One region of the Clostridium sp. JNZ X4-2 genome, then DNA from elsewhere that is predicted to be linked to it. Evidence: a T-box and tRNA genes for the amino acid it is inferred to sense, from the RefSeq annotation. Region 1 holds a T-box; the other holds one or more tRNA genes.

Evidence for each region. The T-box of region 1 lies ahead of proS (proline--tRNA ligase). A T-box ahead of a tRNA ligase gene usually reads a tRNA of that ligase, here a tRNA-Pro.
Region 2: it encodes a tRNA-Pro, which carries the amino acid that the T-box ahead of proS (proline--tRNA ligase) is inferred to sense. The anticodon was not compared.

What each region holds. Positions count from the first base shown of each region.
Region 1 covers NZ_CM142685.1:235,951-251,476, reverse strand. The annotation lists gene ftsH (ATP-dependent zinc metalloprotease FtsH) at 3-1,883, opposite strand; gene proS (proline--tRNA ligase) at 2,174-3,604, opposite strand; T-box leader at 3,687-3,911, opposite strand; gene ACYUJ6_RS01375 (glycerate kinase family protein) at 4,026-5,159, opposite strand; gene ACYUJ6_RS01370 (MFS transporter) at 5,264-6,511, opposite strand; gene pdxA (4-hydroxythreonine-4-phosphate dehydrogenase PdxA) at 6,531-7,526, opposite strand; gene ACYUJ6_RS01360 (four-carbon acid sugar kinase family protein) at 7,519-8,787, opposite strand; gene ACYUJ6_RS01355 (DeoR/GlpR family DNA-binding transcription regulator) at 8,805-9,566, opposite strand; gene ACYUJ6_RS01350 (GxGYxYP domain-containing protein) at 9,740-11,344, shown strand; gene ACYUJ6_RS01345 (cell wall-binding repeat-containing protein) at 11,602-13,473, opposite strand; gene ACYUJ6_RS01340 (hypothetical protein) at 13,962-14,642, shown strand; gene ACYUJ6_RS01335 (fused DSP-PTPase phosphatase/NAD kinase-like protein) at 14,715-15,526, opposite strand, start outside.
Region 2 covers NZ_CM142685.1:3,448,877-3,464,402, forward strand. The annotation lists gene ACYUJ6_RS16630 (response regulator transcription factor) at 1-127, opposite strand, end outside; gene ACYUJ6_RS16635 (ribose-phosphate diphosphokinase) at 377-1,336, opposite strand; gene glmU (bifunctional UDP-N-acetylglucosamine diphosphorylase/glucosamine-1-phosphate N-acetyltransferase GlmU) at 1,358-2,728, opposite strand; gene spoVG (septation regulator SpoVG) at 2,935-3,225, opposite strand; gene purR (pur operon repressor) at 3,327-4,142, opposite strand; gene murC (UDP-N-acetylmuramate--L-alanine ligase) at 4,376-5,746, shown strand; gene ACYUJ6_RS16660 (hypothetical protein) at 6,019-6,339, shown strand; tRNA gene ACYUJ6_RS16665 (tRNA-Pro) at 6,406-6,481, shown strand; gene ACYUJ6_RS16670 (cold-shock protein) at 6,605-6,802, opposite strand; gene ACYUJ6_RS16675 ([Fe-Fe] hydrogenase large subunit C-terminal domain-containing protein) at 7,269-8,618, shown strand; gene ACYUJ6_RS16680 (HAD family hydrolase) at 8,659-9,306, shown strand; gene ACYUJ6_RS16685 (hypothetical protein) at 9,434-9,850, shown strand; gene mnmL (tRNA modification radical SAM protein MnmL/YtqA) at 9,929-10,852, opposite strand; gene ACYUJ6_RS16695 (hypothetical protein) at 10,910-12,025, opposite strand; gene ACYUJ6_RS16700 (YkvI family membrane protein) at 12,217-13,266, shown strand; gene hydA (dihydropyrimidinase) at 13,321-14,700, opposite strand; gene ACYUJ6_RS16710 (radical SAM protein) at 15,148-15,526, shown strand, end outside.

The DNA of each region.
Region 1 (15,526 bases):
CCCTATACATTATCAGAATCTGAAGTCAAAACTCCTGTACTAGGAGATCCTGCTCCTTTTTTTTCATTATAATCTTTTATCATGCTCATAAATTCATACCCCATTAAGGTTTCTTTCTCTATAAGCCTTTTAGATATGTTCACAAGCAGTTCTATATTATCCTGAAGAATTTTTTTAGACTTTTCATGGGATTTTCTTATTATCTTTAAAGTTTCTTCATCAATAATTGAAGCTGTTTCCGCACTGCAGTTTTGAACCGGTCTTCCATCCAAATATCTGTTTTGAATGGACTCAAGTGCCATCATATCAAACCTATCTGACATTCCATAAATTGTTACCATGCTTCTGGCAGTCTGGGTAGCTCTTTCAATATCATTGGCCGCACCTGTAGATATACTGTTAAACTTCACTTCTTCCGCAGATCTCCCGCCAAGCATGACGCATATCTGATCCATCATCTCATCCTTTGTATTTAAATATTTTTCCTCTTCAGGCAGCTGCATGGTATATCCTAATGCCCCCATGGTCCTGGGAACTATAGTTATTTTATGAACAGGATCCGTATGCTTCAAAAGAGCTGCTACAAGTGCATGACCTACTTCGTGAAAAGCCACCTGCTGTTTTTCTCCAGGAGAAAGTATTCTATCTTTCTTTTCCTTACCGGCTATAATTACCTCTACAGCTTCTTCCAAATCCTCCTGCCTTACTTGAGATCTGTGATTTTTAACAGCTCTCAATGCCGCTTCATTTATTATATTGGCCAAATCTGCACCTACAGCTCCTGGAGTGGATTTCGCTATTTCATTTAAATCCACATCCGGTGAAACTTTTACACCCTTTATGTGTACTTTTAAAATATCTTCCCTTCCCTTTAAGTCAGGTCTATCCACTATAACCCTTCTATCAAATCTTCCAGGTCTCAAAAGAGCCTTATCCAAAACCTCCGGTCTATTTGTAGCTGCCAGTATAACTACTCCCTTAGAAGAATCAAACCCATCCATTTCCGCCAAAAGCTGATTCAAGGTCTGCTCTCTTTCGTCATTTCCCGATATATTTCCATCTCTGCTTTTTCCAATAGCATCTATTTCATCTATAAATACTATACAAGGAGCTTTTTCTTGAGCTTGCTGAAACAAGTCCCTTACTCTTGCAGCACCCATTCCTACAAACATTTCCACAAATGCAGAACCTGATATTGAGAAAAAAGGCACTTTAGCTTCACCAGCCACTGCTTTTGCAAGAAGAGTCTTCCCTGTACCGGGAGGTCCCACAAGAAGAGCTCCCTTAGGAAGTCTGGCACCTATGTCCACATACCTCTGGGAATTATGTAAAAAATCTACAATTTCCATCAAGGATTCCTTTGCCTCTTCCTGCCCTGCTACATCGTTGAAATTCACACCAGTTTCATTTTCCGCATATATCTTGGCAGTATTTTTACCAAAAGACATTACTCCGCTGCCCATTTTCTTATTTAATTTTCCTAAAAACAGCTGAAGCAAAAATGCAATTATTATAAACGGCAAAACCCAATTTGTAAAAAATCCTTTTAGTACAGTATTTTCCTGCGGTATTCCTCCATATTGAATTTTAGCACTATTTAACTTTTTAACTAAATCAGGATCTTCTATTCTTTCTGTATAAAGAACTTTTCCTTTATCTTCTATGTCCTGAGATTTGGGAATTATAATCAGTTTATCCTTACTTACCTGCACTTCAGAAATCTTATTCTGATTAATATCATTCATGAAGTCACTGTATTTTATATGCTGGGATTTAACCCCGTTAATATACTCATTGGCTATGAATATAATCATAGCTGCCAATAATGCATAATAAATAAGATATTTCCACTTGTTCTTATTAAATTTTTTGTTGTTAAACATATTATAGCCTCCACTTTATTTCAGCTTATAGTTCTACTTATATTATAACAATAAATGTACCATTTTCTAATAATATTTACAAAATATTTTCAAAGTTATTTTTAACCAATAGTCCAATCAATATAATTATATATAAAAATACCGTCAAAATCATTTATTAATAATAAATTTGACAGTATTTTTAATCATAATCAGCATTGATATTCAAATCATATTTTCACTCACTGAAATAAATGAATGATGCAAAAATTACTATTTCCGCATTGTTCCCAATTTACCATCATATGGATTTAATATGCTTTACCCCAATAAACTAGTTTATCCGCTTTCTTTCCACAACATACACAAGTATCTGAAATATGTTCCTGCTCAAACGGAATACACCTTGAAGTTGCTCCAGTAACCTCCCTGATTTTTTCTTCACATTTAGGATCTCCACACCACATAGCCCTGACAAAACCAGTCTTATTTTCCTCTATATCCTTAAATTCATCCATGTTTAGGGCATCATGGGTATTATTGTCCCTAAAGGATTTTGCCTTTTCAAACATTGCATCATGAATTTTGTCCAGAAGATCCGTTACTTCATTTTCCAAATTGTCCATGGACACTACTGTCTTTTCTCCAGTATCCCTTCTTGCCAATATCACCTGATTTTTTTCAATATCTTTTGGTCCTACTTCAAGTCTGACGGGAACGCCCTTCATTTCATACTCGCTGAATTTCCAGCCTGGTGTCTTGTCACTGTCATCAATTTTCACCCTTAAAGACTTTGACAGTATATTCTTTAATTCATTTGCCTTTTCAAGCACTCCAGCTTTATGCTGTGCTATAGGTACTATAATGACTTGTATTGGAGCTATTCTAGGCGGCATTACCATGCCGTTGTCATCTCCATGTACCATTATTATAGCTCCTATCAATCTTGTTGTTACAGCCCAGGTAGTATAATGCACATACTGCTGTTTACCTTCCTTGTCAGAATACTGGATTCCAAATGCCCTGGCAAAATTTTCACCAAGATAGTGGGATGTTCCCGCCTGGAGAGCCTTTCCGTCATGCATCAGGCTTTCAATAGTATAAGTATCTACAGCACCTGCAAATTTTTCGCTCTCGGTTTTTTTACCCTGAATTACCGGCATGGCCAAGACATCTTTACACAATTTGGAATACAAATCCAATATATATCTGGTTTCCTCCTCAGCTTCTTTTCTAGTGGCATGTATTGTATGACCTTCCTGCCACAAAAATTCTGCTGTTCTCAAAAATGGTCTGGTGGTCTTTTCCCACCTTATTACAGAGCACCACTGATTATAGAGTTTCGGCAAATCCTTATATGAGTGAATGATTTTAGCAAAATGATCGCAAAATAAAGTTTCTGAAGTCGGCCTGACACACAATCTTTCTGTAAGCTCTTCATTTCCTCCTTCAGTTACCCATGCAACTTCCGGTGCAAATCCTTCAACATGCTCTTTTTCCTTTTCCAGCAAATGTTCTGGAATAAATATAGGCATATATACATTTTCATGCCCTGTTTCCTTTATTTTCGTATCCACATATTTCTGAATACCCTCCCAAATTGCATATCCATAAGGACGTATTATCATGCATCCTCTTACACTTGAATAATCTGCCAGCTCTGCTTTTTTCACAATATCAGTATACCATTGTGCAAAATCTTCACTTCTGGATGTTATCTGTTCTACTAATTTTTTATCCAATTTAACTACCTCCAATATCTAATAAAACTTTAACTTAATTTGTAAAATATATTTTAAATATAAAAAAACCTCTAATCCCCAAAAAAGGGACCGAGGTTATATTTCGGTGGTACCACCCTGATTAATATATTTAAATATAAAACATACTCACTTCACTTGCGATTTTAACGGCAGTTGCCGCTGTATCCTACTGTTATTCGGTACAGAACTCCAAGGCAGGTTCAGCATATTCTTTTGGAAACTTCCACCTGCCGTCCCCTCTCTTAAAAAGAATGTTCTGCTTACTAATCCTCTTCTTTGAATTTTAAATATTTAATTAAACTATCATAACTTATTTTATATAATAGAATATAAACTATTTATTGTCAATAGATTTTGCCATTATTTTTAAAATAAAACTTAAAATCCGAAATACAAAAAATCAACGGGAAAATGCCAATATGGTTCTTATGATATCCTCTATCCTGTTCTTGATTAAATCAGGTGTATATTTCATGGAATCCTCCAGACACATGGGCTTATCCACAATGCTGAACAATGAGGTTACTCCTATGTCATATAAATCCTTATAATTTTTTCCAAGGCCGCCGGACAATATGATTACAGGTTTGTCGTACTTTTTCGCCAGCTTGGCAACACCAGAAGGTGCTTTCCCAAAAGAAGTTTGAAAATCAGTGTTTCCCTCTCCTGTTATAATCAAATTGCTGTTTTTAATTTTATCCTCCATATTTGTAATGTCTATTACAATATCTATTCCATTTTTTAATTCTGCATTTAGGAACACAATAAGTGCAAATCCCAGGCCCCCGGCTGCACCTGCACCTGGAACTTCAGATAAATCTTTATTAAAAATATCTTTTACGACATTTGAATAATGCCTTAAATTATCATCCAGCACTTTAACCATTTCAGGGGTGGCATTTTTTTGGGGTCCATATACAGCTGAAGCTCCATTTTCACCACACAGTGGATTATTTACATCAGAAGCTACAGTGAATTGGCTTTCATAAATTCTCTTATCCAATTTATTCAAATCGATTTTTACCAGATTATTAAGATTTCCGCCGCCATAGCAAAGTTCATTATCTTGCTGATCTAAAAATCTTACACCTAACGCCTGAAGCATTCCTGCCCCGCCATCGTTTGTAGCACTGCCGCCAATTCCGATTATAAATCTTCTGCATCCTCTATCTAAAGCATTTTTTATAAGCTGGCCAGTACCAAAGGACGTAGTTATAAGCGGATTTCGTTTATCCTCGGGAATAAGATATAACCCTGAAGCTGAAGCCATTTCTATAATTGCCGTACCGCCCTTTAAAATTCCATAATGGGCTTCCACCTTTTCTCCCAGCGGTCCTGTAACATATTCAGTATACTCTTTACCTTCTTCAGATGTAATAATTGCATCTACAGTTCCTTCTCCTCCATCTGCAATGGGAACTTCAATTATTTCCGCATTAGGTGCTGCTCTAAGTATACCTTCCTTAAGTGCAGTACATACATTTTTTGATGACAAGCTACCTTTAAATGAATCTGGCGCAAGAAGTATTTTCAATTTTATTACCTCCTATTATTTAACTAATAGTGCATTAAAGTACATATTAATAATACATTGAAAACCTTTATATGAAAAGCATATCTAAATAAAATATGAATTTTTTATTTAGCTTCAGATGCCTTACTTCTGCTGGCCTTAATTCCCATGGAGACAATAGCTGTAATTATTAAAAATATTCCTAAAACAATGAAACCCAGATATCCACCAAACTTTCCCTGAATCCATCCTACAATATATGGTCCGAGAAAACCTCCCAAATTTCCAAGGGCGTTGATTAGTCCCATAGCTGCTGCTGCCAGTTCCGGTCTCAATATATCTGTAGGTATTGCCCAAAATGGACCATAAGGTGCATACACTCCTATAGCTGATATAACTAAAAATATCATTTTCGTAACTGCCGTATGTGCTAAATACTGTCCTCCAATAAGTCCAAAAGCGCCAATCAGAAGTGGTATGGCAACATGTATTTCTCTTTGCCTTCTTTTATCAGACAGAGATGAATTGAATGCCATTGCTATCATTGCAAAAATAAATGGTATAGCACTTATAAGTCCAACCAAAGAAGAACTAAGTCCTTTAAAGTCCTTTATAACACTTGGAACCCACATAGTATATCCATAAAAACCTGACATCCAGAAGAAATATGCAACAAGCAGCCAGATTACAGTTGGATTTTTAAAAGCCGAGCCATATCCAGTTCCCTTAGGTTTATTCTCATTTTCTTTTGCAATTGTATCTTCAACATATTTTCTCTCTTCTGGTGATACCCATTTAGAAACAGCTGGACTGTCCTCAATTGAAAACCACCATACAAATCCCCATATAAGAGGCAGCATTCCTTCAATTAAAAACACTATACGCCAGCTAGTTATTGATAACAACCAGCCTGTAATAGGTGCCATGATAACAGCGGATAATGGCATATTGATCATCCAGAAGGCATTTGCACGAGCTCTTTCTCCTGATGGAAACCACTTTGCAAGAAGAACCAAAACCGATGGCCATACACCACCCTCAAAAACTCCCAGCAACAATCTCAATACAAAAAGCTGTGTTTTGCTTTGAACCAGGCTAGTACACATAGCTGCCACACTCCAAAGCATAATAAGTATAAATACAACTTTTTTGGCACTCCACCTATCTGCCAATATGGCAGCCGGTATTTGCAATACCATGTACCCTACAAAAAATATTCCTGCAGCTATACCAATATCTGCACTTGACAGATTAAATGACTTGTCTATATACGGCAGTATCATGGATACATTGATTCTATCCATATAAGCTGTCATATACATTACAAATGCCACTGGTATAATTCTGACCCATCTTTTTGATGATGACTCCATTTTTATATCAACTCCTTTTTTATTTGTATACTTCTGCATATTTATAAGCTAATTTAATTGCCTCTTCCATGCTGACGGAGCTCACAATATTTTTTCCTGCAATATCAAAAGCTGTACCGTGATCCACAGATGTCCTTATAAATGGCAGTCCTACAGTCACAGAAATTGTCCTCTCAAAATCCACCATCTTGGTAGCTATATGGCCCTGATCATGGTATAGTGATATTACCGCATCATAACCGCCGTTTAATGCTATATGAAATACGGAATCAGCTCCTATAGGCCCTGATATATTTATGCCCTGTTTTTTTGCATCTTCTACAGCAGGTACTATTTCGTCCACTTCTTCCCATCCAAATAATCCATGTTCTCCGCCATGAGGATTTAAACCTGCAATTACAATTCTGGAATCTTTTAATCCCAGCCTGTTAAGTCCCTCATTACATTTTAAAATATATTTATACACTCTTTCCCTCTTTATAGATTCCACAGCTTCTGCCAGGGACACATGCCTGGTCAAGAAAAACACTCTTAGATTGCGTACTTGAAACATAGTCATAGGATCATCAGTGTTTGTAAGACCCGCCAATATTTCAGTATGACCTATATAATTTATATCTGCAGCCTTCAAGGCCTCTTTATTTATAGGTGTGGTGGCTATGGCGTCCACCTCATGAGCTTGTGCAAGTTCCACAGATTTTTTTATAAACTCAAAAGCTGCCCTGCCTGCCTTTGCCTGTATTTTACCAAATTCTATCCTATCTGAATCCACATTGTTTAAATCTATTAAATCAATAGTCCCAAATTCAAATCTTGCTTCTTTAACACTGTCTATTACATTGATCTCCAGTTCTATGCCTGTTAACTTTAATGCTCTCCTTATGGCTTTCAGTTCACCTACCAACAAAGGCTTTGTATTTTCATAAATAAATTTTTTATTAAGGGATTTCACTGCTATTTCAGGTCCGACTCCTGCTATATCTCCTATTGGTACTGCTATAATCTTTTTACTCATCTCTGCTACCTCTTTCAATATTTTTTTCTATAGCTGACATTATAAAAGCCATAGATGCTTCATCTCCGATTAATCCTCCCTTAGTCAATACATGTAATCCATGAAATTGGCCCCCTATTATCTTTCCATAAACCGCAAGGGGTATTATTTCCTCTATTATCTCCATTGCAATGGAATTTATGTTTTTTAAAAATCCCTGAGCTGTATCACCCCCACTTAAATACACCAATTTAATATTAAAGTCTTTCATATCTAAAATTGCCCTAGCTATCCTATTGAGCCTGTCAGATATAATATTGGATACATCCAGACTTATGCCGCTCTCTATCTCAGCTTTTATGAGAGAAGTGGTGATGCATATGTATTTATAATTTTCACAGCCTTTTTGCATATAATCCAAAGCCTTTTTAAGTTCATCTTCAAAATCATTTATTAAATTATCCACATTTACATTATAAATCAACACTTCCCTGTGTTCTTTAAAATATTTCAGCTGCTTTCTGGTCAGTTCTGTAATACTTCCTATAACCATCAATGATCTGTAGGGTGAGGGTTTAATTGATTTTAATCTATTTATAGAAAGATAAGAAGTAAAAGGTCCCGGATCTACACAAACCACTTTTTCTTTCAAAGATGTGCAGGCATCTGCTATAACCATGATATCCTCATTGGATACTGCATCTATCACAATTATTCTGCTGCAATCCTTTTCTATTTCTCCCCTTAAAAATTCAGCACCTTTTAAAACATTCTCCAGTGGTATATATCCAATAGATTTTTTGCTTTGGGATTTTATAATACTTATCACATTGGATGATTTCACGGGAGTCTTAACGTCACTGGAAACATTAGTCTTTTCCAGTGGTATTCCATTCACCAGGATGTATCCTCCCAAACATATTCTCCCTGAGGAAGGATAAGAAGCCACAACTATAGCCTTATACTCCGGCCCCAGTTCATCCAGTACAGCATCTATTTCACTTCCTACATTTCCCCTAAGGGTACTGTCTATTCTTTTACTTATTAATTTTACATCCTTTTTAAACCTGCCGGTTATATCCTTTACCAAAGCATAAGAATACTGACTTTCCTTATCTCTGGTATCAGTATTTACACAAAATACGTCCTTATCATAATGAAATTTTTCTATATCATTACAGCTTAAAAATGAAACAGCCTCAAACCCTCCTTCATCCTTCAGCAGCACTCCTGTATCGTTTGCACCTGTAAAATCATCAGCTATCACTAAAACACTCGGCATATAAAAACCTCCTTAAATCAAACAAAATACAATTTTGTTTCAAACCTTTCCAAATCTTTTTTTATATTATCCTTTAATTTTATATCACTTATCAAGATACTCACTTCGTCTATACTGCAAACCTTTGAAAAAGAAGTTTTGTTGAATTTGCTATGATCTGCCAAAAGTACGGATTTATTGGCATTATTCATCATCAATCTTTTTAAGTAAGCCTTTTCAGCAGTTGGTGTAGAAACAGCATAATTGCTATTCACCGATGTAACTCCTATGAATGCATAATCCACATTAAAAGATTGTATTAATAATTCTGCATGTCTTCCAATTAAAGCCCCCACTTTTCCCTGGACTATACCTCCTGTGCAAAACAGCCTGATATTAGTATACTTAAATAATTCCATTACTATTTTAATGTCATTGGTAATTACAGTAATATCCTCCATTGTCTTTATATTCTTAGCCACCTCAAGACAAGTAGTTCCTGCATCCAGTATCAATGACTGCCCTTCCTTTATAAGTTCTGCCGCCCTTTTGCCTATTCTCTCCTTTTCATTTTTATTTATGACTTCTTTATCTATATAAGGTACTTCATAACTTATGATGTCTTTGTACACCGCTCCGCCATGAGTTCTCAGCAGAAGTTTTTTATCCTCCAGTAATTCCAGATCCCTGCGTATTGTCATTTTTGATACCTTCAATTTATCTGCCAGTATATCCACTTCTGCCCTGCCATGTTTTTTTAAGATATCCACTATTTTACTACGTCTTTCTTCAGGCAACATCATTTGTCCTCCATGTTTAAAACGAACATATTTTTTGTTCATTTATGTTTATATCTGTTATATTCTATAAATAATTTAAAATTCCTTCTTTATTATAAAAATGTTTTTATAAAAATACTTGCAGGAATCAATTATATAAAAAACCACATACTAAAATCAGGAGGTAACCTTATATGAGATTAAAAAATTTAATTACGGCAATTATCCTGATTTTTTTAAGCAATTTATTTGTTACAGATGTAAGTGCTTTTTCAAGTCATTCCTACTATATAAAGAACTCCAAAATGCCAAAATATCTTTACGTAATACGGCAAAACAGCCTGAGTCCTGCTGAAAATACCATGATAACTACTCTCCAGGGAGTTATATCAAATAAATCCGATTTTCAAATATATACTTTGAATAAAAATCAGCCGGACTATAAAATATGGCTGGAGGATCTGAAAGAAAATTATGGGGTAAATTACAGCATGGTGGAGGATCCCTGGTACCTGCTGAATAAATTCAAAAGCTTTGTAAAAGGCTATGTACTCTATGATAATTTCTCCAAAAAAGATCCTTCCATAAACAATGCCTGTTCTCTTGCAGCTTTAAAAGATTCCATAGCTGTAGACAAATCCCTGGAAACCAAAGTCAAGAATAACGGCATAAAAATGCAGCAGGACTGTAGAAATACCGACAAATACTGGGCATATAACAACCTGTGGAATAAGGGGCTGAACCATTCCACAGTAATTGAGCTGTCTCCAAATAGAGATGCCGCTCTCAGAGACTACGGTATAATGAGCAAATCCCTGGTATTCTACGAAGATGACCCAAAAGACTTTTCTCTAAGGAATAAGGTTTTTGGATCTATGAGTAAAGACTCCACCTGCCTTGGATGGGGCCCTGACGAAGGGGGAAACATAAGTGCAGCTTCCAGAAATGGAGTGAGCGTGGTTCCGGCAGACTGGTCCTACAACTTGACAGTATTAAGTGCCTTCCCCTCTTCTCCTTTAATTCAAAAAAATAGATTGAAATCCATAAAAAACTCAGCCCCCAAAAACACCCATTATGTTACCTTTATAATGTCAGACGGAGACAATCAGCAGTGGAATCTTGGAAGTAATTTTGGCTCTTCCAAATGGTATGGTTCAGCTGAAAGAGGCAGTTTCAACATGGGCTTCAGTATAAGTCCATCCTTGTACGAACTGGCACCCACTGTACTTAAAATGTATTATAAAAGTGCCTCTCCAAACACCTTCAGGGATTACTTTATTGTATCCCCTTCCGGCAATGGATACATGTATCCAAGTGAATTCAAACCGGATTCACTAACTCCCTATTTAAAAAGATTAAACAGTTACATGAAAGATGTGGATCAAAAATACGTATCTGTCTTAGACAACTGGTCATTTTACAATAAAGATCTGTGGGATAAATACACCGCCTATCCAAATATTCAAGGTATATTTTATCTCAATTACAACAGGCAGGATGATTACAAGGGTAAAATAATATGGAGTAACGGCAAACCTGTAGTATCCTGCAGAGATTTACTCTGGTCAGGAATAGGAGAAAATGGTGATTTAATAAATAAAATAAATGGATATGTAAAGGATGGCTATACAGATACAAGTACGCCTTACGCCTATACCTTTGTATACGTGCATGCCTGGAGCAAAAGCATGAGTGACATAGATGAAGTTGTAAAGCAGCTGAACAAGAATCCTGCTGTAAAAGTGGTGTCACCGGATACCTTCATGGAGCTAATAGTGGAAAATGTAAATCACGTATAAAAGTCTTGTTGTGTAAAATACCAGCTACAAAAAATAGCTGGTATTTTTATTGGTTGTATATTTAGATAACATTTATCCGAACGCTGCCATTGATATAAAGTTAAAAGAACAAATATTAAATATCAAATAATGAGGACTTTCAGTCAAGACCGAAAATCAACCGAATTTAATACTTTATATTTGAACTTTTATATTCCTATATAGGCGGAGTAAGCATTCCTTATAAGTAAACTCCATCTGAACCTAAGAATACTTGATTACTTTGACAGCGAACTTTCTAAACTTTCGGAAAGTACCTTTTCTCCTCCCAACAATAAACCATCTTTTATTCCCACATTATTGCCTAAAAATGTTTCTATTCCTGAAATATTATACGATGGAGTGAGTAAGGTTATCGAAGGTGTCTTATCTGCTATAATACTTCCAGAGATTGCATCTGGGTAATCATCCCCATTTACTATGATAGCATTGGTTGCACCATCTTTGAATTCTTCTGCTATAGAATTTGAAGTATCAAACCTTGTAGTACCACCCAGCCTTTTTATATTATTCTTATTTCCCACTTGTGAGGCTATATTGTTTTCTTGTTCGGTACTGACTGAACCAGTACCTCCAAGAATATAAACCTTTGATGGCTTATTCTTCGTTAGATAATCACTGAGATAGCTAGATTCCTCGTTATCTCTTGTAAGGAATATCCTGTATCCCCTTGAAGATGCTATAGGAGATGCTGAAAGTGCATCTGGAAAGTTTTCCCCACTTGCTATAAATATTGGGTCTGTAGTCGGAGTAGTTATAGCTCCTTCTATCTTGCTGGCTGTTTCATACCTATCATTACCGCCATATCTTGTTATATTTGAAGAGCTTACGCCATTGGCAATAAACCAATTTTTAAAGCTGTCAGGTACTACAGCACTGCCACCAAGTATAGTTACTTTTCCATTACCCGCCAAATGGCTCTCTATATAATTTAAAACGTCTTGACTATCTTCGTATCCACCTACTAGTAGTATTGGTGCTTTTAACTGTCTTGCTAAAGGTGCTCCTGCAAGTGCATCTGCGTAGTTATATCCGTTTGCTACTATTATATTATTTGCCTTATTCTTGCCTAAATAATTATCCGCTATTTTCATTGCAGTTTCTTTTCTATCCAATCCAGCTAAACGTGATACATTTATACCCTTAAAATTAGTAGGAGTAGTTGGATCAGATGGCTGCGTAGGAGTAGTTTCATCCTTTCGATTCCCAAAATCATCGTATTTACTTGAATCATAAGTAGCATTGCTGAAGTTGACTGGTTCATCGCCTGTTATTGGTCCATAATGCACAAATCCACTGTCCTCATTAGTAGTTCCTATATGGACTGTCCTACCTTTAGTATCAAGTAAGTCAGAATAAACCACCACATATCCATTGGCATCTGGCTTTAGTTTTGCATTACTTCTGCCCTTATTTACATAATTTCCGTTATTATCTGCCCCCACGTTAGGGTCAATAAACGGTTTTGGGTTCATTAAGTCTCCCCAGTTTGTTGTATATCTCTTTAAATATGGATTTAGTTCATTATCCGATGTTGCGGAAGGAACTGCATCTGCATACTGTATCAAACTATGCTCAGCACCACCAAATATGCAATGGGAGTAGATTCTTTCTATTGCTCCTGTTTCTGCTACATATATCTTACGTACTTCTACAAACTTGTCTTCTTTAAGTTCTCCATTGAGCCAGCTATAGTGATATATCTTCCCATCTACGTTTAATTTAGTCATATCTAATCCTATATATCCACTTCCATCTGGCTGTAAAACATCGGCAGGCATTTCTACTTTATATGGCGAAGCCATAAGTTCCTCATAGGTTGATGACTCCGACATTCTGGCTGATGCGGTAACACCCTCTCCAACAAGACCTGTGTCCGTCTGCAAAGGCTCTTTCTGTACCTTATTTCCGTCTTGTATGCTACCATCGTATGCGTATACTTTATTAGTTAAATTACCTACAGCTGTATACTGTGGTGCTACAATCGGTGTAACTAATATTCCTAACGTTAGCAGTAAACTAACTATCTTTTTCTTATTCACTCTATCTTTTGCTCCTTTTTTAAAGTTTCCACTTTCATCATTTTCCATATGGTAACACTTTATTAACAGTTTGTCCACTTATCTCAGATTATGGGAAAATACATTTTTTATATAATGCAGACATAAAATGAAACTTTTGATAAATTCACCCGAACGCTATTATTATTAATACTCCCAACTTCTTAAAATTGGAGATAAATACTTCTATGTACTTGGATAAGACGATCCTGATGGATAATTAGCAATATTTAAATATATTGGACAATGGCCTGTATATCAGATATACTATAAAAAATAATTTTTTTAAGTGCTGTAATTAATACAGGCATTAATCCGAATGCATGGCAGTGAAAAAAGAAATATTATATGTTTTATATCTATATTATTAAATATATTTTTCATATTTTCTGGTATATTTACAATTTATAAAAATCATAGAATTGAGATTTTGCAAACAGTAGTTTTATTGCCGATTACTTGCTGGAAATAACACTTAAATTGACTACTAAACTTATTATACAAAGGGGAGGATATATATGATAGATTTAAAATCTTTAAGTAAAAAAGGAATAGTTATGGTTTCCCTAGCCGCCATTGTTGGCGTTGGATACATTTCCTTTTCCAATTATAATAAAGTTCACAGTCCTAAAGTTGTAACTGTTACAGGTAACGTCTATAATTCTGAAGTTAAAAAACCAGAATGGATAACAAAAAATGCAGATTTGATTGTTATTGGTCAAGTTGCAGGTAAAGATTCTCCAGTTAAAGTTAAAGCAAATACAAAAGATGCTGATGATGTTGTTTATACAGATACTAACATAAAGATATTGAAAATTTTAAAGAATAAACAAAATGAAGATATAAAAGCAGGTGACAAAATATCTGTCAGAACACTTGGCGGAACAGTTGATAATCTAGTAGTTCACACCGACACTGATAATCTGCTTCCCGATACTGGTACAGTATTGTTGTATTTATCAGATATATCACATTATCCTTCTATTCCCCAAACTGCTTCTGATAAACCATTATACTCCATGGTTGGTGAAATTAATGGAGCTTTTAATATACAACAAAAAACAAGTGATGGAAAAGAGTTGAATTTAGATAATATATCAGAAAATTCATCTGAAACTTTAGATAGTACTATTATTTTAAAAAGATCTGCTGTACAAGATGAGTTCAAACTCAGTGACTTAGAGAAGATTATTAAATAAAAGGCCTCTCAGCCAAGTAATTGCCTGGAGACCTTTCCTTATTTTTTACCTGAAAATATTTTACTTGCTTTATCAGCTTCCGCTGGTTTTAAGCCACTGTGACCAGGTGGTATTAAAATCATCCTTGTTTTCCCTTGTGTATTTATAAAATTTCTTTATGAATTCAGATCTTTCCGAAGAAAAACTGCCAGGTTTATATGAAGGTTTAAGAAGATTCTTGCCTCCCAGTAAAACCTGCCTTTCCATTATATCTTCCAGACTGACATCTTTTGAATTTTTCATCATGTCATACATGGTCATAAAGGTAGTGGTCCTTCCGATTCCGGCCTTGCAATGAAAATGATACCAGGTATCCTTAGGCATTTTTTTAACTTCCTTTATAAAATAATCCACCATCTCATCCGAAGGTCTTTCATTGTCCGTGACCGGTATCCTGATATAGCTCATGCCATTTTCCTCTACAAGTTCTTTCTCACTTTGGACTTTAGTTGGAATTATCTCTTTTCCATCAACATCCATTTCTTCATTTAACTCAATACCCTTAAGTTTTCTACTTTCATCTTTTAGGACTTCATCTCTGCTAAATCCCTTATTTGCCTTATTATTGTCTTCACCTACCCAGCTCACTGCCAGATTATTTATGAATCCGTGGGATTCCTGCCTTAAATCAACTACAGCTATAGGCACATCACCTATCTGCTCTTTCATCATTTTTATATTATTGCCAGTAAATTGTGCACTTCCTGAAGCATTTAATGAGGATAATCCTTTTAAATTCACATCTTTCTTTTCTATATTATCTGTGGTTTTCCTAAATCTCTTAGGCATCTTAGCTTTTTTCTTTGAATCTATCTTAAGATGGGACTCACTATTCTGGGTATTGA
Region 2 (15,526 bases), 350 kb from region 1:
TTTCTGCTGTTTTGCCATCATTTGCAACCTGCGTTTTATATCCTGCACTTTCTAAATACATCTTTATTACTTCGCAAATATTCTCATCATCATCTACAATCAAGATCTTGCCTATTGAGCCCTCCATCATTATCCTCCTAATCAATCTTTTTTATCTATATTATCTATTTATTATCAACTATATTTCTTAATTCATTACACTAATATTTATAATTTCTTATAATTATTAAAAAATTAACTGCTATTTATATTAAATCTATCATATATTTTTATACAAATGCTGCTCTTATTTTAAAAGTTACAAATAAGTTACAAAATAAGTCTATATTTTTAAAGAAGAGCATATGGAAAATGAATTCCACATGCTCTTCTTTAGCTAATCTTCAAATAATTTACTTACTGAAATATCTTCATATATTCTTCTTATGGCTTCTGCAAACACTGGAGCTATAGATAATATTTTAAATTTATTCAGCATTTTGCTTTCCTTCAGGTTTATTGTGTTTAGCATTATCAACTCTTTTATAACAGAATTTTTTATCCTTTCTATTGCCGGCCCCGACAGCACAGCATGAGTACAACATGCATAAACCTCTTTTGCCCCTCTGTCCATAAGTGCTTGAGCACCATTTGTTATGGTCCCAGCTGTATCTATCATGTCATCTACCAATATAGCAGTTTTACCTTTTACATCTCCAATTATATTCATTACTTCCGATACATTGGCTTTTGGTCTTCTCTTATCTATAATAGCTATGGTTGCATGAAGTTTATCTGCAAATTTTCTAGCTCTTGTTACGCTTCCAAGATCCGGAGAAACCACAACTATATCCTCTCTCTCATCGAATCCCTTTTGTATAAAATATTTTGCTAAAATAGGAGCTCCCAGAAGATGATCTAAAGGTATATTAAAATATCCCTGTATTTGTGCTGCATGAAGATCCATAGTAAGAACTCTATCCGCTCCAGCTGCTGTCAATATATCTGCTACAAGCTTTGCTGTAATTGGATCCCTTGCTTTAGCCTTTCTGTCCTGCCTGGCATATCCATAATAAGGCATTACTGCAGTTATTCTTCCTGCAGATGCCCTCTTAAATGCATCAATCATAATCAAAAGTTCCATCAAATTATCATTTACAGGATCATTGGTAGATTGAACTATAAATACATCCATTCCTCTTACAGTTTCATTAATGTCTACAGATATTTCTCCATCACTAAAAGTTGAAACCTTTGAATCTCCAACTGTGGCTCCCAAAATATTTGCTATTTCTTTAGCCAGCTCAGGATGGGAGTTTCCTGCAAAAATCTTAATATTTTTACCATGGGTTATCATTATGTAAAGCCCTCCTAAAATTTATTTCTTTAATCCTTTTTTATATACCCAGCCTTCCTTATTCACTTGTCTGGCCCTGGCTATGGCAAGTGAACCTTCAGGTACTTCTTCCGTTATAGTAGATCCTGCTGCTATATATGTATCATCATCTACCTTAACTGGTGACACCAGGTTAGTATTGCATCCTATAAATGAATTATCTCCAATTAAAGTTTTATTTTTCACTTTGCCATCATAGTTCACCACAACAGTTCCACAGCCAAAGTTACATCCTTTTCCCACCTTGGCATCACCTATATATGTCAAATGAGATACTTTCGTCTTATCTCCAATGGTAGATTTCTTTATCTCTACAAAATCACCTATTTTAACGGATTTGCCTATTACACTTTCAGGTCTTATATAAGCAAAAGGCCCTATAGTAACACTTTCACCTATTCTACTATCCAATATAACCGAACTTTGTACTGTGACGTTATTATCTATTAAACTGTCCTTTATGCGGGAATTAGGATATAATATACAATTTTCTCCTATAGTAGTATTTCCCTGAATCACATTTCCAGGATATATTACAGTATCCCTGCCTATTACAACATTCAAACCTATATAAGTGGTAGCAGGATCAATAAGTGTAATTCCATTTTCCATATGTATTCTATTTATTCTGTTCCTCATAACCTTTTCAGCTTCTGAAAGCTGTATTCTGGAATTGACCCCCATAATTTCCTGAGCATTTACTGGAAGTGCACCTATTTTTTCTCCCTTACTCTTTAATATTTCTATAACATCTGTCAGATAGTACTCGCCCTGAGCATTATTGTTGTGTAATTTATTTAAGCTCTCAACAAGGCTCTTTATATTAAAACAATACATCCCCGAATTTATTTCATTAACTCTTAATTCTTCCGCTGAACAGTCCTTATGCTCAGCTATCTTGAGTACATCTCCATTTTTCTCCCTTATAATTCTTCCATATCCGGTAGGATCCTTAATCACAGATGTCAATATGGTAGCTTTGTACCTACACTTATTGTGAAAATCCAGCATTTTTTTTATAGTACCTTCCTTTATCAAAGGTGAATCCCCTGTAAATATAACTACTGTTCCCTCTTTGTCCCTTAAAAAATTCTCCGCACATAAAACCGCATGCCCAGTACCCAATTGCTTGTTTTGAAAGGAATAACCCACATTCCAACCTTCAGTAGCTTTCCTTACCTGTTCTGCACCATTTCCAATTACAAGATCTATGTCTTCTATTTGTGCCTTTTTTACAACATCAATAACTATGTTCACCATTTCTCTTCCACAGATCTTATGCAAGACCTTAGGAGTAGAAGATTTCATTCTTTTCCCTTGGCCAGCCGCTAATATTATAGCACAATTATACATTTTAACACCTCTTCGTGGTATAAATCCACTTTTTTCTACACCATATTATTAAAACATCCTATAATATTATATTTTATATAAAAATTATTTGCAACCTTATAGGTAATTTTAAATTTTGGGAATGGTAGTTGAAAAAGTATTTTTCAACTATATTTAAATACAAAAAAGACGGAGGAATAATAAAAAGGAGTAAATACTCCTTTTTATTATTCCTCCGTCTTTTGCTCGGTAGCAATTTCTTCGCTTTTTACTTTTTCGTACTCATCGAGAATGGCTTTTTGTATTTTTTCTCTTGTTTGAGTATTTATTGGGTGAGCAATGTCTTTAAATTCTCCATCAGGAGTTTTCCTGCTTGGCATTGCTATAAAAAGACCATTTTGTCCCTCTATAACCTTTATATCGTGAACTACGAATTCGTTATCGAAGGTTACTGAAACAATAGCTTTCATCTTACCCTCGGCAGCAATTTTTCTTACCCTAACGTCTGTAATTTGCATATAAATCCACCTCCAAGATGCTTATGTATATACTATTCTCTATATTTTATATTTTTCCTTCTTATTTTGTTAAAAACTAATAAAATTTTTTGAAAATTTTATTAGATGAACCTTTGTGAAGGGGATAATGAGGCATTCCCATTTTCATCAATTCCTTTAAAATCCACTATTGATACATAATTTTGCACTAACTTCTTAGGAATTCCTACATTATCTATTAAGAATCCTATGCCTAAAAGTTCACTTTCAAATTCTTTTAAAAGATCAATTATACCCATGGCAGTTCCCCCTGCCTTCATAAAGTCATCAATAAAGATACATCTGCTTCCTTTTTTCAGTGCTTTTTTAGATAATGACATATTTTGGATTCTTCCTGTAGAACCAGATACATAATTTATAGTCAAAGTAGATCCTTCTGTAAACTTTGTTTCCCTCCTTACAACTACAAGCTGAACTCCAAGCATTCTAGCAACTTCATATGCTAACGGTATTCCCTTCGTTTCCACTGTAACTACACAATCTACACCTTTTTCTATAAAAATAGATGCTAAAATCACTCCCGCTGTATGTATTATCTTAGGATTAAACATTATATCTGTCATATATAAAAAATTACCTGGTATTATTCTTTCTCTATTTTTCAAAATAATACATAACTTTTCAGCAAATTTTCTAGTCTTTTCAGGAGATATACCGCATATATATTTGATCCCGCCTGCTGCTCCTGCCACAGTGTCCATTCTCCCCATATTTAATTTACTTAAAGTATCTTTAATTACCACTATATCTTCACTTATTGTCGATTTGGCAGTATTAAACATATCAGTAAAGTTATTTAATCCCATTATCTTGTTGGGATTTTCAAGTAATACTTTCGTTATTGCCGCTATTCTATGATTTCTACTAAATTTTTGCATTTTATCACCTATCTACATGATCTTACGAATAATACTCTAAGATCTTATTCTATTATTCATATTGTATTCTAAAAATTGTTTTTAATCAATACTTATTTATCATAACCTTCATCCATAAAACATCTCTGTGAAAAAATCATATTTTATCATAGAAATATAATTTTCTTGTGTTTTTTAACTAATTTTTGTATATAATTATTGATAGGTTAGTTAATATGAAGGAGTGATTTGAATTGTCATTTGATTTTATAAAAAATAAGAAAGTACACTTTGTAGGTATAGGTGGAATAAGCATGAGCGGTCTGGCTGAAATTTTACTTGAAAAAGGATTTGAAGTATCAGGTTCTGACGTTAAGTCTTCCCCCTCAACGGATAAGTTAAAATCAATAGGTGCTCAAATATATATAGGCCAAGTTGCTGAAAATATAACTCCAGATATAGATTTGATCGTATATACTGCTGCCATCTCCAAAGATAATGAGGAACTTTTAAAAGCTAAGGCTCTTAGCATTCCTATGATGACCAGAGCAGAATTCTTAGGAAATATAATGAAAGGTCACAAATACAATGTAGCAGTATCCGGAACCCATGGCAAAACTACTACTACCTCTATGTTATCCTCTATAACACTAAATGCCAACTTAGATCCCACTATATTAGTAGGAGGCAATCTGGATATAATAAATGGAAATGTTAGAATAGGAAACAGCCCATATTTTATTACAGAAGCTTGTGAATACAAGGAATCCTTCTTAAAATTTTTTCCATTTATAGGTGTAATTTTAAATATAGATGCTGACCACCTTGATTATTACAAAAATATAGATAATGTGCAGAACGCCTTTGTAAAGTTTGCCAAGCTGATCCCTCATAATGGATACCTGGTATGCTGCAATGACGATAAGAGGATGGCAAAAGTAATGTCTAATGTAAACTGCAATGTAATTACCTACGGAATAGATGGCGGCGATATTACAGCCGGGGACATACTTTTTGATAAAAAGGGATGTGCCTGTTTTAAAGTATACAGGGATAATAAAGCTGTATTTTCCTTACACTTAAACATTCCCGGCAAACACAATGTATTAAATGCTCTAGCCAGCATAGCTGTTTCCTTGATTTTAAATATATCAATTGAAGATATGAAAAAAGGTCTGGAAAGTTTTAAAGGCACTCACAGGCGGTTTGAAATTAAAGGTAAAAAAAATGGTGTTACAGTAGTGGATGATTACGCTCATCACCCCACTGAAATCAAGGCAACCTTGAGTGCTGCCCAAAACTATCCTCATAAAAGAATAGTTTGTGTTTTTCAGCCCCATACATTTTCAAGAACCATAAACTTATTTAAGGAATTTACTTCTGCCTTTGACAATGTAGATGAACTGATACTTGCAGATATATATCCGGCAAGAGAAAAAGATACTGGAGAAGTAAGTTCCGCTATGCTGGCCCAGGCTATTTCAAAAAGGGGAACAAAATGCAGCAATATTAAAGATTTTAATTCAATAGTTCAATATTTAAAAGATACCTTGGATGAAGGTGATTTATTTTTGACTATAGGCGCAGGAGATGTTTTTAAAATAGGTGAGATGTACCTGCAATAAAAGTATGTTACCAACTTCCTCTAAGACTCAGGTGGAGATCATAAGAAGTTCTTTTCTCCACCGAAACCTTATTAACAGTATTCTTAGTGTCTTTAGCATTTAGAATACGTTATCCTTTAGAGTAAGAACTTATCCAGTATCGTAACCCTGCTTATACCGCACTTTATAAGGTGAAAGTCTTAACAAGCCCATGGGATAAAATCTATAATCAGGTGTAAAACACTTCTAATTAGGTAATACTATAATTGATAAGCCATTGGAGGTGTTTTAATTTGAAGAACTTTTTAATATCTGCGTCAGTTGACATATTTTTAATTTTATTATCTTATTTCCTATTTGTAAAAATAATTAGCGGTCCTACAAGACACAAGCTATATGAAAAATTTTTTAGATCCTTTGCTAAATTTATAATTTACCTGTTCTTCACAACCTTACTTATAACAGGTTTAAGTGCATTGATACTATACAGGACCTCTTATATAGCTTATATAAACATAATATCTCCAGCATTAGTATCCATATTAGTAGGTTTTCTAATGTCTACAGTTCCTACAAGGGGTGAAGGTGATAATTCTAATATAACTGCAAAATAATATACTGCACAATATAAATTTTCATTGTAACGTTTATATAATATATGTTATAATACATTATATAAACGGGGTGTAGCGCAGATGGTAGCGCGCTTGCTTCGGGAGCAAGAGGCCGCAGGTTCGAATCCTGTCACTCCGACCATTGATATAGGTGGGTTTAATGTGATTTAAGTTTATTAATATTTTAATAATACCCACCTTTTCCAAATTTATAATACAAAAAATCCCTTAGATATATATATCTAAGGGATAAATATTTACTAGATTAAAGAACAGTAATATTTTCTGCTTGTGGTCCTTTTTGTCCCTTACCTTCATCATAAGAAACTTTTTGACCTTCATCAAGTGATTTATAACCATCTGAATTTATTTGAGAAAAATGTGCAAAAATATCTTTTCCATCTTCTCCTGTAATAAATCCATATCCTTTTTCTCCATTAAACCATTTAACTGTACCTGTCATATAATAAGTACCTCCAAAATTTTATTTCTTAAACTCTTTGTAACAACCATAATACACTAAATAAAATTTCGATAATAAAATACATATTATTTTAAGTACTTATTGAAATATATCTGTGTTTAAATTAATTACGATTCATTTAAGCTTTTGATTAAGTATAACACATATTATTAAACAAATCAAGTTATTTTTTCCTTTGCTTTTATGGTTCAGCAGAGTCTGTTTTCGGACTTATCAGGATAACACCACAGCGGATTATCCTGATCCGTAGGCTGGCTGTAATTATGGAACTTGTCAAAAACCTAATAATTTCTTCTTCCCATTTTATTAATATTAACATTTTAATTACAGGATTAGCCTGATAATAGTTATTATGTTATTATAGTATAGAATAAAACTTTTAATTACGTAAAAACTAAGGTAATATATGGTGGTAAAAATATAAAAAGGAGTTGTAATAAATAACATGAAAGATCAATATAGGGATCTATTCAAATCTATAATAGACTCATATTATAATGGAAATTTCGAAGATAAAGTAAAACTTATTTTATCACAGAGTAAAATTGACAAGCAGGAACTCTGCAAAATCATATCTTCACTATGTGGTACTGATCTAGACTGCAGTTCTAATTTCATAGATGATTTAAAAAGGGCAATAAAATCTTACAGTTCAGATGAGAAAATAGTCAATAAGGTTAAACATTGCTCTATGGAATGCACAGATGGGGATGGCCAAACCTTATGTCAGAAGTCCTGTCCGTTTGATGCTATTTTAGTGGATACTGACAAAAATAGTACATACATAGATAACACCAAATGCACTGACTGTGGTTTTTGCGTAAATGTTTGCCCTAATGGAGGCATAATGGATAAGGTTCAATTTCTTCCACTGGCCAGCATATTAAAAAGTAATTCTCCAGTAATAGCTATAGTAGCTCCGGCCATAATAGGACAATTTGGAAATAATGTATCCATGGATCAACTTAGAAGTGCTTTCAAAAAATTAGGATTTACAGACATGATTGAAGTGGCATTTTTTGCAGATATGCTTACTTTAAAGGAAGCCATAGAATTTGACAATTATGTGAAAGACGAAAAGGACCTTATGATAACTTCCTGCTGTTGTCCTATGTGGGTTGGTATGTTAAAAAAAATTTATAACAACTTGATAAAATATGTATCACCTTCTGTTTCTCCCATGGCTGCCGGAGGAAGAATACTAAAGAAATTAAACCCCAATTGCAAGGTGGTTTTTATAGGACCCTGTATTGCTAAAAAGTCAGAAGCAAAAGAAAAGGATATAATTCATGACATAGACTTTGTATTGACCTTTTCTGAGGTAAAAGACATATTTGATACTCTTAATATATATCCCTATAAACTACAGGGAGAACCTTCTATGGAATATGCTTCTAGAGGGGGAAGGCTGTATGCTCGTACAGGTGGAGTATCAATTGCAGTAAGTGAAGCTGTAGAGAGGATTTTCCCAGAAAAATATAAATTATTCAAGGCAATCAAAGCAAATGGAGTAAAAGAATGCAAATCCATACTTACCAAAGCTCAAAATGGTGAAATAGAAGCTAATTTTATTGAAGGAATGGGATGTATCGGGGGATGCGTTGGAGGCCCTAAAGCACTTATACCAAAAGAGGAAGGTAAAATTCATGTGGATAAATTTGCACAAAATTCTAAAATAAAAGTTTCCATAGACAGTGACTGCATGAACAAAATATTGGATATGATTGGTGTTCATTCCATAGAAGACTTCAAAGATGAAAATAAAATAAAACTATTAGAAAGAAATTTTAATTAATCCAGCATTTTATATTATACTTAAATATGAGGTGATTACTATGCTTGAAAATATCAGGGGGGCTATTTTCGACATGGATGGAACCCTTCTGGACTCTATGTGGTTATGGGAAAGTATTGATAGCCGATATTTAGATAAAAAAAATATACCTTTCACTATGAAGTTAAAGAATGCTATTCAAAATATGACCTTTAATGAAACTGCATACTACCTTAAAAACAAATACAATCTGACTGAAAGTATTTATGAGATACAAAAAGAGTGGTATTATATGGTTCTGGATGAATATTCCAAAAACATTTGTTTAAAACCAGGTGCCAGAGATTTTTTACTTCTATTAAAGAAGAAAAAAATAAAAATAGCTCTTGCTACCAGCAATTATAGAAAGATAGCGGAAATAAGTTTAAAAAAAAATCAAATATACAATCTATTTGATTTCATAATAACCACAGAAGATACAGCTAGAGGTAAGGGATTCCCTGATATATATCTTTTAGCTGCTGATAAATTAAACCTGGCTCCCAGTGATTGTGCTGTATTCGAGGACATCCTACCTGCTATTAGGGTGGCTAAATCCACAGGTATGACTGTAATCGGAGTACATGATGCCTATTCAGATTATCAATGGAAAGACATAATGGCTTGTGCAGATATGAATATATTTAAATATACCGACTTAATCAAATGATTCTTGGGCAGGGCAGAATCTTTTTATAAGAAATATTTTCTTCTGTAAGATAAGATAACATAAGTTTTCATCTTTAAGGAATGTATTGAATATACTAGTATTAAAATAATAAATATGGAGAAATGAAATGCTAGCTTTTTTGTTCATAATACTTGTAGTTTGCATCTCTGTGATCTTATATAATTTTCAAAGTAAAATTTCATCACAAAGAAGGCAGATACTATCTTTAAAATATGAAAATGACAATTTAAAGTCAAGAATATCAAAACAGATTCCCAGAAAAATAAATGTAAAATATATTACTCCACAATCCGTAAATGCCATGGTCACTATAAAAAGCAATATATATCTGGCTCCTGTTTTAAACTCCGCTGTAATAAATACCTTAGAAAAAAACACTCATATAAGAATCCATGATGGTATTGAAATTATGAATGAGTTCTGGTATGAAGTTTCTCTTGTTGAAAACACCAGAATAAACTCTAAAGGGTGGATAAAATCAAACTGTATAAAAGTGAATTTGCCAAATTCCAATATTATATAACTGGAGTTTGGCAAGTAATAAAGCTATGTGGCTTTACCTTTTATTTATACAGGGTCTATATATTCAACTAATATACCTTCATTTTGAAAAATATATTCCCTGATATATTTTTTTGTCTCTCATAGTCCTGTCAATTTCATTTAGGACCTCCCATTTTTTTAAGCTCCATTTAGGTCCTATGAGCAAATTTCTAGGTGAATCTCCAGTCAATCTATGAATTACCATATTAGGAGGAATACTGCATAAGGCCAAGCATACCATATCTACATATTCATCTTGTGTCATAAATTTTAGTTGTCCCTTATTGTACAGCTCCACAAGGGGAGTGTATTTCATTAAATGAAGTAAGTGAAATTTTACTCCCTGTATATCTTGATTTGAAATATACTTTATTGTATTCATCATATCAGCTTTATTTTCTCCAGGTAAGCCCATTATTATATGGGTTACTACATCAATTCCTATTTCTCTAAGTACACTTACGGCCTTCTCAAAAGTCTTTAATTTATACCCTCTATTTATTGTTTCTGCCGTACAGTCATTGGAAGTCTGAAGGCCAAGTTCCACCCAGGTATAAATTTTCTTATTGAATTCCTTTAATAGCTCCAACACCTCATATCCAAGGCAATCCGGTCTAGTAGCTATAGCCAGCCCTACTACTCCTCTTTGATTTATAGCCTCTTCATATTTCTCCCTAAGAACTTTTATCGGAGCATAAGTATTAGTGTATGCCTGAAAATATGCTATATATTTCCCGCATTTCCATTTCTTTTTCATCATTTGTTTTATATCCTCAAATTGTTCAGTTATAGATTTTTTTCTGTCTCCTGCAAAATCTCCAGCTCCCCTTTTACTACAGAAAACACACCCTTTTACACTTATGCTTCCATCTCTATTTGGACAAGAAAATCCTCCATCCAAGGATATTTTAAACACCTTGCATCCAAATTTTTTTCTCAAATAATAGTTTAAACTGTAATATGCCTTATCTCCCCACTGCATTTCCAAGTCCTATCCTTTCCATAATATAAGTATTGAAACCAACATACAGCAATTATATCACATTTTTACCGCTTTAAAATTCTTTAAGTTCAATTCCCATTTTCCAATGGTCTGGGGAAGTACACCTTTATTATTAATTTTAGATACAATGTCAAAATTTAATATACCTGCATCAAAAGAAGAAAAAATCACATCCACTTTATCAAGAGGAAAATTTTCTTCAAACTTATAACTTATCATATCTCCAGAATCTGCCTTATAAACTCGTATGCAATGTCCTATGTTGTCATTGGTATATTGAATCGCAATAAATTTTTCATCTGGAGAGAAAGTCAAGAATTCAACCTTAGAATTTTTTAAAATATCTAAATCAGTTATATCCTTACCTATAGATTTATTTTCTCCTTGCTGGCCACCCTGTCCGCCACCGCTTGAACCACCAGCATCACCACTTCCTCCGCCTCCCTGCTGCTCTCCTGAATCTTGAGACTGTACTTGCATGCTTTCATCTATTCTAATTATTCCTATATAGGAATCTTTGGAATAAGTAACCACAGCTAACCGATCACCGTCATAAGAAAAATTGATTATACCGAAATTAGTTTTGGGAACAGGGATTTTGTCTACATTTGCTTTATCATCTTTGCTAAATACATAATTAGGCATACTTCTAATGTCCGTTATTACACTTAAGCTTACGTCATTTTGATTTCTCATTTTTAATTTGTTTTTTTCAACAAATGCCTCTCTATTTTCCACATTATTTGTTTCATCCACCTTGTAATCATTGCCTTCTTTTATTATCTTTATAGAATACTCGTCTAAAGTTGCAAAGGGCTTGCTTAAATCAGCTCTCGCCACTTTCATCTTTAGAATACCGGATTTTCCAACTTCACTGCTGTCTATTAAATTATATCCTAAAATCTGCAGGTTTTTATTTTCATCTTTATTAGATCCTTTTAAAAGATTTTTAGAATACATTTTTTTAGCATTTTCCATATCATTTTTCATAAGGTACTTCATATACGTATCCGCTGTATTAGTAGCAGATTTCATGTCAAAACTTTCATTTATACTTTCCGTATCCTGTTTCTTACTCAAATTGCATCCAGATATTACACTGCAGAAAAAAATTATAAGCAGAATAAACTTAAATAGATTCTTTTTTTTCATGCATTTCCTACTGCACACATTTATTTGTCTATCCGCAATAGGAATTTCACCCCTTTCAAATTTATTTAACCCACTATACTATTTTATAAATTATATTTTTCCCCTAAATAAAATTTTAATTTATGATTCATTATTTTTATATGTCATTTATATACTTATATTAATAGGAGTTTGTTCAAGGAGGGATATTTTTGAAAGAAAAATTATTTTTAATTTTCCAGATATCTGCTGTTTTTATAGGCACAGTAGTTGGGGCAGGACTTGCATCCGGACAGGAAATAAGTCAATTTTTTACTCAGTATGGCTATAAAAGTTTTTTTGGTATATTACTTTGCTGTGTTATCTACATAATAATGTCTATTATAATAATCAACATAAGTATAAAATATAAATTAAACTCCTACGATGGTCTTATACTTTTAGTAAGCCCTGGATTTCTCGGTATAGTTACTAATTTTTTAACTACTTTTTTTTTAATCGGCGGTTCTTCAATCATACTGGCTGGAAGTGGAGCCTTGATACATCAATATTTTGGTGTATCAAGATGGATAGGTATATTGCTTATGGTTTTTATATCCATAATCATTTTATTCAGAGATACTAAGGGACTAATTGAAATAAATTCAGTAATAGTACCTTCTCTTATACTTGTTATATCAACCTTATTTATACTTCATTTAGTTTTTTATAAAGGCATAAATTTATCTTTTATAAAAAACATACCTTATTCTAAAAATAACTGGATTCTGTCTTCATTAATATATTCAGGATTCAATATATTATGCTGCAGCGGTGTACTCGTACCTCTTAGCCTTTCAATACGCAAGGAAAAAAGCCTTATAGCTGGCTCTGTTATAGGCTCCCTGGGGCTTACAGTTCTGGCTCTTATAATAAATTTTTTGTTGATTCTAAACATACCTTATATATTTAAATATGAAATTCCTTTATTATACATAGCCAACCGATTTGGCAAGGTACTTCAAACAATGCTCCTTTTTGTAATCTGGCTTGAAATGTTTTCTACAGAAGTATCGGATATATACAGTGTAGGGAAAAACTTTCAAGAAATATTCAATATATCCTACAATAAATCCGTAATAGTAATCATTCTAATTACTATCCCCATATCCCAAATTGGTTTTATAAATCTCATTTCCTTTTTATACCCGGCATTTGGAGTAATCAGCCTTATATTTATAACTCAATGCATAGCTTTTTATGTAAGGGATCATGGAAAATAATGGTGTTTTCCATGAATACCGAAAATCATCCAAAATTTTTAACTTTTAACTTAACTATAGTTCAGTTATCTTATGTCTTTTTATAAATTTTCCATAACCTTTTTTTCCTACGAACTGGCCATCCCGTGCAATTATCTCTCCTCGAACCATAGTTAAAACCGGATACCCTTTAACTTTAAAGCCTTCGTACATTGTATAATCAACATTCTCATGAAGAATATTTTTAGTTATAGTAACTTCTTTATTAGCATCTATTAAAACCATATCTGCATCTGAACCCACTGCAATATGTCCCTTTTTAGGATAAAGTCCTGAAATTTTAGCAGGAGCTGTTGAACATATATCAACAAACTTATTGATACTTATTCTCCTTTTTACAACACCTTCAGAAAACATAAGAGGTATCCTTTCCTCAATGCCAGGTCCCCCATTAGGGCAATCAGCAAAGCTGTCTTTTCCAAACTGCTTTTCCCCCTTATAAAAAAACGGGCAGTGATCTGTGGCTATGGTTTGTATATATCCATCCTTAATTCCACTCCACAGTGCAGTTGAATCTTTTTCCTTTCTCAGAGGCGGACTCAAAATATATTTAAGTCCATCAGGCTGTCTAAGTTTATCTTCCGTTAGAAAAAGATATTGAGGACAAGTCTCTGCATATACCATCTGCCCCCTATCTCTTGCCATTTTAATATATTCCAGTCCAATTTCCGTAGAAAGATGCACTATATAAAGAGGAGCATCCCCTGCAATTGCAGCAAGATTTACCATCCTGTTTACCGCCTCTCCTTCTGCTTCAGCCGGTCTGCTTAACGCATGATATATTGGTTGTGTTTTTCCCTGTTTAATGAAACGTTCTTTAAGGTATCTTATGGAATCATTATTTTCACAATGTACGGCAGTAATCCCTCCCAGTTCTTTTTGTGTACTCAAAAGTCTTAAGGCTTCATAATCACTTAACTTGAAATCATAAGTGAGGTACATTTTAGAGCTTGGAATCCCTTCTTCTATGGCTAACTTTTTTAACTCTTCTAATTTATTATCGTCAATATGCTGGATGACACCATGAAATCCATAATCTATGACAGCCTTTCCATCCGCATATCCATGATAAACTTTCACCTGATGCATCAGGTCACAATCCTTGGGACCAAATCCCATATGATCCACTATGCATGTAGTTCCGCCACAAGCAGCTGCTACCGTACCTGTGTAAAAATCATCACTTGCTGTTACCTTGCCAACATGGATATTGAGATGGGTATGTATGTCAATGCCGCCCGGTATTACATATTTCCCCTCTGCATCAATAACAGCATCGGCCTTCTTTGAAATATTAAGACCAATTTCTGTTATTATCTCATTTTCCACATATATATCACCCTTATACATATCTTCTGCTGTTACAATAACTCCATTTTTTATTAAAATAGATATGTGTACCACCTCCTAAAATCATATACATGATTTTGATTATTCTTAAATAAAAGCAAGAACCATTCCATTTCACAAAATCAAGCAATTCTTATGTGGGTTAAAGTTTACTCATCAACAAGGAGTGCTTTTCTCCATCATACCTTATTAACAGTATTCTTAGTGTCTTTAGCACTTAGAATACGTTATCCTTTAGGGGAAGAACTCATCCAGTAAAATCACACTTTGAAAAATCGGTGTGCTGAACGGCAGCCATAGAACAAAAACAATCCTATACTAGCTATATTTTAATCCTATTTTATAAAAGCCTCATTATCATTTTAATAAAAAATTATCTTTTTGATAATGAAGAATATAATTTTTATGGTGAACTATACAATTAAGTCCCATTAACTTATAATTTATTTTAATGGGATAGTGTTTACTAAATATGGAAAGGAAGTATTCTTTATGCTAAAGCTTCTCGAAAGCTGCAAGTTATGTCAAAGAAATTGCAATATAAACAGATTAAAAGGATATACTGGTTTTTGTAAAGCTGGTAAAACCATAAAAATAGCCAAAGTTTCTCTTCACAAATGGGAAGAACCCTGCATCTCAGGAAGTAACGGTTCAGGTACCATATTTTTCTCTCATTGTAATTTAAGATGTGTTTTTTGCCAGAATCACAGTATAAGTGCTGGAAATACAGGCAGAGAAGTATCAATACAAAGGCTCAGCCATATATTTTTAGAACAGCAAAAAAGAGGTGCTCATAATATAAACTTAGTTACTCCAACTCATTATATACCTCAGATAATCCAGGCTCTTGATATAGCTAAATCGAAAGGAC